3 regions of the Pseudonocardia sediminis genome follow, and region 2 is predicted to be linked to each of the others. Evidence: riboswitches for the same ligand, from Rfam matches in the RefSeq annotation. Region 2 holds a riboswitch; each other region holds the start of a gene.
The links. A riboswitch is a leader RNA that binds a small molecule or an ion and turns the genes downstream of it on or off. The one in region 2 is predicted to bind cobalamin.
Positions count from the first base shown of each region.

Region 1: linked by a shared signal. The riboswitch ahead of EV383_RS09710 (hypothetical protein) and the one ahead of metE (5-methyltetrahydropteroyltriglutamate--homocysteine S-methyltransferase) in region 2 are both predicted to bind cobalamin.
Region 3: linked by a shared signal. The riboswitch ahead of cobN (cobaltochelatase subunit CobN) and the one ahead of metE (5-methyltetrahydropteroyltriglutamate--homocysteine S-methyltransferase) in region 2 are both predicted to bind cobalamin.

Region 1 covers NZ_SHKL01000001.1:2,057,424-2,060,690, forward strand. The annotation lists gene EV383_RS09700 (Dps family protein) at 1-409, opposite strand, end outside; gene EV383_RS09705 (MarR family winged helix-turn-helix transcriptional regulator) at 550-1,035, shown strand; cobalamin riboswitch at 1,096-1,297, shown strand; gene EV383_RS09710 (hypothetical protein) at 1,364-1,813, shown strand; gene EV383_RS09715 (FecCD family ABC transporter permease) at 1,820-2,902, opposite strand; gene EV383_RS09720 (FecCD family ABC transporter permease) at 2,899-3,267, opposite strand, start outside.
Region 2 covers NZ_SHKL01000001.1:4,321,993-4,325,259, forward strand. The annotation lists gene metE (5-methyltetrahydropteroyltriglutamate--homocysteine S-methyltransferase) at 1-1,786, opposite strand, end outside; cobalamin riboswitch at 1,942-2,150, opposite strand; gene EV383_RS20030 (molybdopterin oxidoreductase family protein) at 2,216-3,267, opposite strand, start outside.
Region 3 covers NZ_SHKL01000001.1:2,389,871-2,393,137, forward strand. The annotation lists gene EV383_RS11195 (C40 family peptidase) at 1-818, opposite strand, end outside; cobalamin riboswitch at 934-1,113, shown strand; gene cobN (cobaltochelatase subunit CobN) at 1,237-3,267, shown strand, end outside.

The sequences.
Region 1 (3,267 bases), 2.3 Mb from region 2:
CGTGGTCGATCTTGCCGGTGCTGTCGATCGCGGCCCGGTGGTCGCCGACGACGCCGGAGTAGACGAGGTCGAGCGCGCCCAGGTGCTTGATCGCGGCGCCGCGGCCGATCGAGTAGTCGTCCCAGCTGCGGGCGGCGACGAGGGCGCCGGGCGTGCCGGTCGGCGAGCCGCCGAGGGTCGCGATGCGCTCGGCGACGGCGTCGACCATCTCGCGCACGCCGTCGACCTGCGGGTCGAGCATGGTGTGCACGGCGATGAAGTGCGGGCCCACGACGTTCCAGTGGACGTGCTTGAGCGTCAGCGCGAGGTCGTTGAGGGCGTTGAGGCGGTCCTGCAGGATGCGGACGACCTCACCGGCCTGGTCGCGCTCGATGCCGGGAACGGTGTACTGGACGGTGTCGGTCGACACGTGGTGTCCTCTCGAAGTGATGGCGGGTCACGGGACGGACGTCGTCCGGCCGTGACCGTCGGACTTCCCGCCTACCCCGCCCGCGGCCGGTCATGCACGCGAGTCGTGCGAAGCCGATTACCGAGTGCGACCATCGACGGGTGAGCCCATCGCCCGCCCCGCCCGACGGGGACGCCCTCGTCGACGCCGTGATGACGGCCAGCCGTGCGCTGCTGGCGGTCGCCGCGCGGTCGGTGGCGGCGGTCGACGAGGACGTCACGTTGCCGCAGTACCGGACGCTGGTCGTGCTCGCCCAGTACGGGGCCCGCCGTCCCGCGGACCTGGCCGCCTCGCTGTCGGTGACCCCGTCCACCGCGACCCGGATGTGCGACCGCCTGGTGGCGAAGGGCCTGATCGACCGCGAGCGGTCCGACGACGACCGGCGGGCCGTCGGGGTCGCGCTGACCAGGGCGGGGGAGGACCTGGTGCGTGACGTCACCGGCCGCCGCCGCAAGGAGCTCGGCACCCTGCTCGGCGCGATGCCCGAGAGCGGCCGTCTCGCCGTCGTGGAGGCCCTGCGGTCGTTCGCCGCCGCGGCCGGGGAGATCCCGGAGACGGAGTGGGCGGTCGCACCGACCCCGCTGTGACGTTGCGCCGGTAGGCCGGTCGGGACCGGGTCCGGGTTGACCACCGCGCCCCGCCGTGGTGATGTCGTCGGCGACGACGGTGCAGGAAGCCGGTGCGAATCCGGCGCGGTCCCGCCACTGTCATCGGGGAGCACGTCCCACCGCGGCCCCGTTCCTCCGGGGACGGGACGTCGTGGACGGTCACTGCCGGTACCCACCGGTGGGAAGACCGGGCCGTGCGGATCCGGGAAGCCAGGAGACTGGCCGTCGTCGCGCGGTATCGGTGGGCGCGAGGCCCGCGGAGCCGCGGATCCGACGGCAGAGGGCGCGGACCCTCGAGGAGGCCACGATGACCGGCGACGGTCCTGCTACCACCCCTGCCCGCGCGGGCACGCTCGTCGTGCTCGGCGCGACCGGTCCGGCCGGATCCTCCGACGGCGGATCCTCCGACGCCGGGCCGTCCGGCCCCGAGCGGGCCGCCGACCTGCTCGCCGCGGCCGACGTCGTGTTCACCGGTCCGGCCGGGCCCGGCGCCGATCCCGAGTCGACGGTGCTGTTCTACGTCGAGGCCTGGCGGGTCGAGCCGGTCCGCCCGGGCGAGGCGGCACGGCGGATCGCCGAGGTGCTCGACGGCGCCCCGGGGCGGGTCGCGGTGCTGGTGACGGCCGGGCCGCCGTCCGCCGACACCGCCATGACCGCCGCGCTGGACGGCCTGCGGCACACGGCTCCCGGGATCCGGGTCCGGGACACCGGCGCGGTCGCGCTGCTGCCCCCGCGCCGGGTGCCGCTCGGGTCCTGACCCCGCTCAGACGCGGGCGGACCGCCCGCGGACCAGCAGCCAGATCAGGTACGGGGCGCCGATCGCGGCGGTGACGATCCCGACCGGAAGCTCCGCGGGGAGCACGGTGCGCGCGATCAGGTCGGAGACCACCACCAGCAGCCCGCCGTAGACGGCGGAGGCGAGCAGCGGCGGGCGCGGCGCCCCGACCAGCCGCAGGCAGATCTGCGGCACGACCAGCGCGACGAACGCGATCGGGCCGGCGCTGGCGGTGGCCACCGCCGTCAGCGCGACGGCCAGCACGATCAGCGCGGACCGTGCCACGTTCACCCGCACGCCGAGGGCGGTCGCGGTGTCGTCGCCGAACTGCAGCGCGCCGAGCCCGAACGCCAGCAGCAGCGCGACCGGCACCAGCACCAGCAGCGCGATCGACACCGGGACGACGTTCTCCCAGCCGCGGGCGTTGAGGCTGCCGGTGAGCCACACCGTGGCGCGGGCGGCGTCACCGATCCGGGCGGCGATGAGCAGCCAGGACGTCACCGCCGTCGCGGCCGCCCCCACCCCCACCCCGACCAGCACGAGGCGGTAGCCGTCGATGCCGCGCCGCCACGCCAGGCCGTAGACCAGCCCGGCGGTGAGCAGCCCGCCGGCCAGCGAGGCGAGCGGCAGCCCGGCCGCGGACAGCGCGACGGTGGACGAACCGCCGCCGAGGACGATCACCACCACCGCCGCGGTGCCGGCGCCTGCGGTGACGCCGAGGATGTCCGGGCTGGCCAGCGGGTTGCGGGCGACGGTCTGGGTGATCGCCCCGCCGATCCCGAGCGCGGCCCCGACCAGCGCCCCGGTCAGCGACCGGGGCAGCCGCAGCTGCCAGACGACGAACTGCTGCCCGCGGGTGCCGCCCCCGGCCAGCGCGGCCAGCACGTCGCCCAGCGGGATGGGGAAGTCGCCGCGCCCGACGTTCACCGCGACGGCCAGCACCAGCAGCACGAGCCCGGCCGCGGTCACCGCCAGCATCCGCGGGCGCCAGACCCCGGACAGGCCGCGCCAGCGCAGCGCGGGGCGTCCCGCCACGGTCACGGCGGACGCGGCGGGAGCCGGGGCGCTCACAGCGACGCCATCCGCCGTCGCCGCACCAGCGCGACGAAGAACGGCGCGCCGACCAGAGCGAGCACGATCCCGACCTCCAGCTCTCCGGGGCGCACCACGACCCGCCCGATGACGTCCGCGGTCAGCAGCAGCACCGCGCCCGCCAGCCCGGACGCGGGCACCAGCCAGCGCTGGTCCGGCCCGGTGACGGCGCGGCAGACGTGCGGCACGATCAGACCGACGAACGCGATCGGCCCGCACGCCGCGACCGCCGACCCGGTGAGCAGCGTGATCGCGGCCAGACCGGTCCAGCGGACCCGGGTGAGGTTCGTCCCGAGCCCGCGCGCGACGTCCTCGCCGAGCGCCAGCAGATTGAGCCCCGGCGC
Region 2 (3,267 bases):
CCAGCCCGACCTGCCGCGCGGTGTCGCCGAGCGGCTGGTCGTCGCGCACGAACGACCAGGCCAGGATCGTCACCGGGCCGGTGAGCATGCCCTTGACCGGCTTGTCCGACAGCGACTGTGCGTACCTCGCCCACTCCACCGTGATCGGCTCCGGCCGGGAGACGTCGGAGTGGAGGATCGGCGGGCGCACGCAGCGCGACCCGTAGGACTGCACCCAGCCGTGCTCGGTGGTGGCGAAGCCGTCCAGGTTCTCGGCGAAGTACTGGACCATGTCGTTGCGCTCGGGCTCGCCGTGCACCAGCACGTCGAGGCCGATCTTCTCCTGCAGCGCGACGACGCGTTCGATCTCCGCGCGCATCCGCTCGGTGTAGGCGGCGTCGTCGAGTCGCCCGGCCCGGTGCGCCGCCCGGTCGGCGCGGATCGCACCGGTCTGCGGGAACGAGCCGATCGTCGTCGTCGGGATCTCGGGCAGTCCCAGGGCCGCCCGCTGGGCCGCGGCGCGGGCCCCGGCGTCGCCGCGCCGGTAGTGGTCCTCGCCGAGCTCGACGAGACGCCGCCGGACGTCGGCGTCCCGGCCGCTCGCCGCAGCGACACCGGCCCGGACGGCGCGGGCGGCCTCGAGCTCGGAGCGGACCGCGCCCGGGCCCTCGTGCAGGGCACGGGCGAGCAGGACGACCTCGTCGACCTTCTGGTTCGCGAACGCGAGCCGGTCGACGACGTCCGCGGTGAGCCCGGTCTCGGCCTCGACGTCGTAGGGGACGTGCAGCAGCGAGCAGGAGGTGCTGATCTCCACCCGGCCCACCGCGCCCTGCAGCACGGTCGCCTTGCCGAGCGCGGCGTCGAGGTCGGTGCGCCAGACGTTGCGCCCGTCGACGACCCCGGCCAGCACCGTCTTGCCGAGCAGCGCGGGGATCCCGGACACCGACTCCAGGTCGGCGGCCCCGGCCACCAGGTCGAGACCGATCGCGTCCACCGCGGTGCGGGCCAGCACCGGCAGGGCCGGGCCGAGCTCACCGAAGTAGCTCGCGACGAGCAGCCGCGGGCGCGACGGTGCCGCGGAGAGCCGGTCGTAGACCTTCCCCAGCAGCGCGATCTCCTCCGGCGTCCGGTCGGCGGCGAACGCGGGCTCGTCGAGCTGCACCCACTCCGCTCCGGCCGCGGCCAGCTCGGCGAGCAGGTCGACGTAGACCTCCACCAGCGGCCCGACCAGGTCGAGCGGCCGGAAGCCCTCCGGGGCCTCCTCCGCGGGCTTGGCCAGCAGCAGGAACGTCAGCGGCCCGATCAGCACCGGACGGGTCCGCACACCGGCGTCCGCGGCCTCGCGGAACTCCTCGACCGCCTTGCGGTCGGTGGGGGCGAGCCGCGTCCTCGGGCCCAGCTCGGGGACCAGGTAGTGGTAGTTCGTGTCGAACCACTTGGTCATCTCGCACGCCGGGATCCCCTCCCGGCCGCGGGCCATCGCGAACAGCAGGTCGAGGCGGTCCTCGGACCCGGCGATGCCGGCGAACCGCTCCGGGACCGCACCGACGGCCAGCGCCGTGTCGAGCATCTGGTCGTAGTAGGAGAACGTGTTCGACGGCACCGAGCCCAGACCCGCGTCGCGCAGGCCCGTCCAGGTGTCGCGGCGCAGCCCGGCGGCGGTCCCGCGCAGGGTGTCGCGGTCGATCGTCCCGGCCCAGTAGCCCTCGGTGGCGCGCTTGAGCTCCCGGTCCGGTCCGATCCGGGGGTATCCGATCACGGTGCTGCCCAGGTCGGTCCGGGCGCGGGTGGATGGTGCTGAGGTCACGGCTCTCTCCTCGCGAGCGCGGTGGAGGACCCGCGGTCGTGCACGAGGAGGCACGTCCGACACCCGGCGGCCGTCACCGGAGGGGTCTCCGGCGGGCACGGCGCGGCCCGGGTTCCGCACGGCCCACCCGCGAGGCCACGGATCCGCGCGCACCGGCGGTGCACGCACCGGCGGCAGGTCTTCGGACTCGTGGGCGTCGTGCTCGTTCCTACCGGCCGTCGCTTCCCAGGGAGTTCCCAGTGCTCGTGACGGCGGTCGTTCCCACTCACCGCTGCGGGGCAGTCCCGGAGTCACACCGGGTTCCCTCTTGCCTCGCGCCGTGGCCCGCAGGGCCGCGACGCGAACCGTCGGCACGGCCGACTGTAGGGCCATCCGGCCGCGGCGCAACCGGACGTGTGCCCCCTGTCACGTCCGGTCGCGCCGGGGTGTTCAGCGCAGCGCGGGGCGCGGGCCGGTGTTGGGGGTGTGCTCCGGGGTCGGCGGCGCGGGCGGCGGTTCCGCGACGCGGATCTGCTCCCGGGTCGCGCTGTCGGTCCCGCCCCGGGTCGCCGGGACGCCGCGACGGTCGGCCGGGGCCGAGGCCGTCGTGGTCGGTGCCGGCGACGGCCCGTCGGCGACGTCGATCCGGGTCACCCGCGCCGAGCCGATCTTGAACAGCGGCTGCTTCGAGACCGGGTCCCACGCCGAGAGCGTCGTCTCGTTGGCCGCGTGCCCGGTCGGGGTGCGCCCGTCGCCGTCGTCCCACCAGCCGTAGTGGAACGGGAGGAACACCACCCCGTCGCGGCCGCGCCCGACCCGGGCCGGGACCTCGACGGCGCCGCGGCGCGTCTGGACCCGCACCCGGTCGCCCTCACCGACGCCGAGCAGTGCGGCGTCGGCGACCGAGAGCTCCGCCCAGCCGTCCGGTGCCGCGCGGTTGAGCTGCGGCGAGCGTCCGGTCTTGGTGCGGGTGTGGAACTGGTAGGCGGTCCGGCCGGTGGTGAGCGCGAACGGGAAGTCCGGGTCCGGTGACTCGGGCGGCGCGACGTGCTCGCACGCCCGCAGGAAGGCCCGGCCGTGCGGCGGCGAGGCGAGGTAGTCCTGCCGCGACACGGCCTCGCCGGTGACCAGGTCGTGGCCGTAGGTCTCGCAGACGTCGGGGTCGGTGGCGAACACCCCGTCGGCGTAGAGCCGGTTCACCCCCGCCGGCTGCTCGTCGGTGCACGGCCACGGGATCCCGCTGCCGCCGCGCAGCGCGTCGTAGGACAGCCCCGAGTAGTCGCAGAGCCGCCCGCGGCTGCACTCGCGCCAGGCGTCGAACGCGCCCTCCGGCGTGGACCAGCCGATCAGCGGGGCGCCGTCGCGGTCGCGGAAGTCCATCCGGGTGCCGTAGTCGAGAAAGATGTCGAGGTCGCTGCGCGCCTCACCGGGTGGCTCGACGGCCTTCTCCGACAGGTGCACGACCCGGTTGACGTTGGTGAACGTGCCCTGCTTCTCGCCCC
Region 3 (3,267 bases), 1.9 Mb from region 2:
CCGCCGGTGGCCTGGGCCGAGGCGTCGCGCGGGACGGTGATCCCGTGCACGCCGTAGACGGTGCCGGCGAGCCCGGAGCAGTCCAGGCCGTACCCGGCGCGACCGCCCCACAGGTACGGCCGTCCGAGGAAACCGCGCGCGGTGGCGACCAGGTCCGCGCCGGTCGGTGACGGAGCGGCCTCGCCGTCGGCGACGACCGTCACCGCGCTCGCGGCGACCCAGCGCACCCCGTCCGACGGCGTCGCGACGAGCACCGCGCCGTCCCGGGAGTCGAGGACGGGCAGGCGGGTGTTCGCGCTGACCTCGGTCGCCCGCCGGGTCAGCGCAAGATCCTCGTGGAGCCAGGTGAGCGGCGCCGACACGACGGCGGTCGGTCTGTCCGCGGTCAGCGCGGCGAACCCGGCGGAGTCGGTGAGCTGGGCGTCGGGGATCCAGCCGGGGTAGCCGGCCGCGTTCTTCGGGGTGGGCTGGCCGGGCACCGCGACCTGCGTCCAGCCGCCGCGGCGGTCGAGCACCTCGACGTGCCGGCCGTAGAGCGCCTGGGTCTGGGTGCGGTTCGACGACGTCAGGTCGAGCTTCTGGGCGGTGGTCATCGCGGCGAGCCAGCCCGGTACGTCGGACGGGTTCGCCAGCGCGGGCCGGTCGACCGGGCGCGGGGAGTCCGGCGAGGTCCAGACGGTGGCCACCGCGACGTCGACGACGGTGGAGGACGACGGCGGTGACGTCGGGACGGACGCCTCGGCGGTCGTCACCGGGATCAGGGCCAGGGCCAGGGCCGGCGCCAGCACGGACGCCACGGAACGCAGAGATCGGAGCACGGAACGTCCTTCGCGGGGGAGACCCCGATCGTCGGCGATCACGAGCGATCCGGACAAGACGGACCACCCGACCGAACGCGTGACGACGGCGACCTCTCCCACCCTCGCTTGACGCGGTGCGCCCGCGTTGCGGACAGTGTTGCCACACCTTCATACGGCGGGCGGGAACAGGAAGCCGGTGCGAATCCGGCGCGGTCCCGCCACTGTCACCGGGGAGCGGACCCCACCTCACGGCCACGGACCCACGGGTCCGGAAGGCCGGGGCGAGCGCCGATCCGGGAGCCAGGACACTGCCCTGCCCGCCGCCCGTGCGCTCACCTGCGCTCGGGCCGACCGACCCGGGACGCGGATCCCGAGGAAGGCTCACCGCCGTGCGCCTCGCCCTGTCCTGCCCTGCCGTCACCGGGGGAGCAGCCGCATGATCCTGCTGCTCTCGACCTCGGACACCGACCTCCTCTCGGCGCGGGCCTCCGGCGCGGACTACCTGCCCAAGAACCCGAACTTCGTGCCGCTCGACGACCTGCGGACGATGGCGACCGACGCCGACGTCGTCGTGATCCGGGTGCTCGGCGGCTACCGGTACTTCGAGCAGGGCCTGGACATGCTCCGCGGGCTCGACACCCCGCTGGTCGCGCTCGGCGGGGAGATGGCCCCGGACGCGGAGATGATGGAGCTCTCCAGCGTCCCGGCCGGCGTCGCGGCGGAGTCGCACACCTACCTCGCGCAGGGCGGGCCGGCGAACCTCGCCCAGCTGCACGCGTTCCTCTCCGACACCGTGCTGCTCACCGGTGAGGGCTTCGCCCCGCCGGAGGAGCTGCCGCAGTGGGGGCTCCTCGAGCGGGAGGCGACCCGGCAGGACGGGCCGACCGTCGCCGTCCTCTACTACCGCGCCCAGCAGCTGGCCGGGAACACCCACTACGTCGCCGCGCTGTGCGACGCGATCGAGAACGCCGGCGCGAACCCGCTGCCGATCTTCTGCGCGTCGCTGCGCCAGGCCCCCGGCGCGCTGCTGGAGCGGCTGCGCGAGGCCGACGCCATGGTCGTCACCGTGCTCGCGGCCGGCGGCACCCGACCCGCCGCCGCACAGGCCGGAGGCGACGACGAGGAGTGGGACGTCGCCGAGCTCGCCGCGCTCGACGTCCCGATCCTGCAGGGGCTGTGCCTGACGTCGTCGCGGGCGATGTGGTCGGAGAACGATGACGGCCTGTCCCCGCTCGACGTCGCCACCCAGGTCGCGGTGCCCGAGTTCGACGGCCGGCTGATCACCGTCCCGTTCTCGTTCAAGGAGATCGACGCCGACGGGCTCGCCACCTACGTGCCCGACCCCGAGCGCGCCGCCCGCGTCGCCGGGATCGCCGTGCGGCACGCGAACCTGCGGCGGATCCCGAACGCGGACAAGAAGATCGTGCTGATGCTCTCTGCGTACCCGACGAAGCACGCGCGGATCGGCAACGCGGTCGGCCTCGACACCCCGGCCAGCACCGTCGCACTGCTCCGCGCCATGGACGCCGCCGGCTACGACATCGGCGACTTCCCCGGCGTCGAGAACGGCGACGGCGACGCGCTGGTGCACGCGCTGATCGAGGCCGGCGGGCAGGACCCGGACTGGCTGACCGAGCAGAAGCTGGCCCACAACCCGGTCCGGATCTCCGCGGCGTCCTACCGGCGCTGGTTCGACACGCTGCCCGACGACTTCCGCGCGGGCGTCGAGGAGGCGTGGGGCCCGGCTCCCGGCGACCAGTACGTCGACCGCAGCCACGACCCCGAGGGCGAGATCGTCGTCGCGGCCCTGCGTTCGGGCAACGTGACGCTGATCGTGCAGCCCCCGCGCGGGTTCGGCGAGAACCCGATCGCGATCTACCACGACCCGGCCCTGGCGCCGTCGCACCACTACCTGGGCGCCTACCGCTGGCTGGCCGCCCCCGTCGCCGACGGCGGCTTCGGCGCCGACGCCGTGGTGCACATCGGCAAGCACGGCAACCTGGAGTGGCTGCCGGGCAAGACGCTGGGCATGTCCGCATCCTGCGGGACCGACGCCGCGCTCGGCGACCTGCCGCTGATCTACCCGTTCCTGGTCAACGACCCCGGCGAGGGCACCCAGGCCAAGCGTCGCGCGCACGCCACGCTGATCGACCACCTGATCCCGCCGATGGCCCGCGCCGAGGCCTACGGCGACATCTCCCGGCTCGAGCAGCTCCTCGACGAGCACGCGAACATCTCCGCGCTCGACCCGGTGAAGCTGCCCGCGATCCGCCAGCAGATCTGGACGCTGATGCAGGCGGCGAAGCTCGACCACGACCTCGGCCTGGAGGAGCGCCCGCACGAGGCCGAGTTCGACGACTTCCTCCTCAACGTCGACGGCTGGCTCTGCGAGATCAAGGACGTCCAGATCCGCGACGGGCTGCACGTGCTCGCCGCCGCGCCGGAGGGCGGGCCGCGGGTCGAGCTG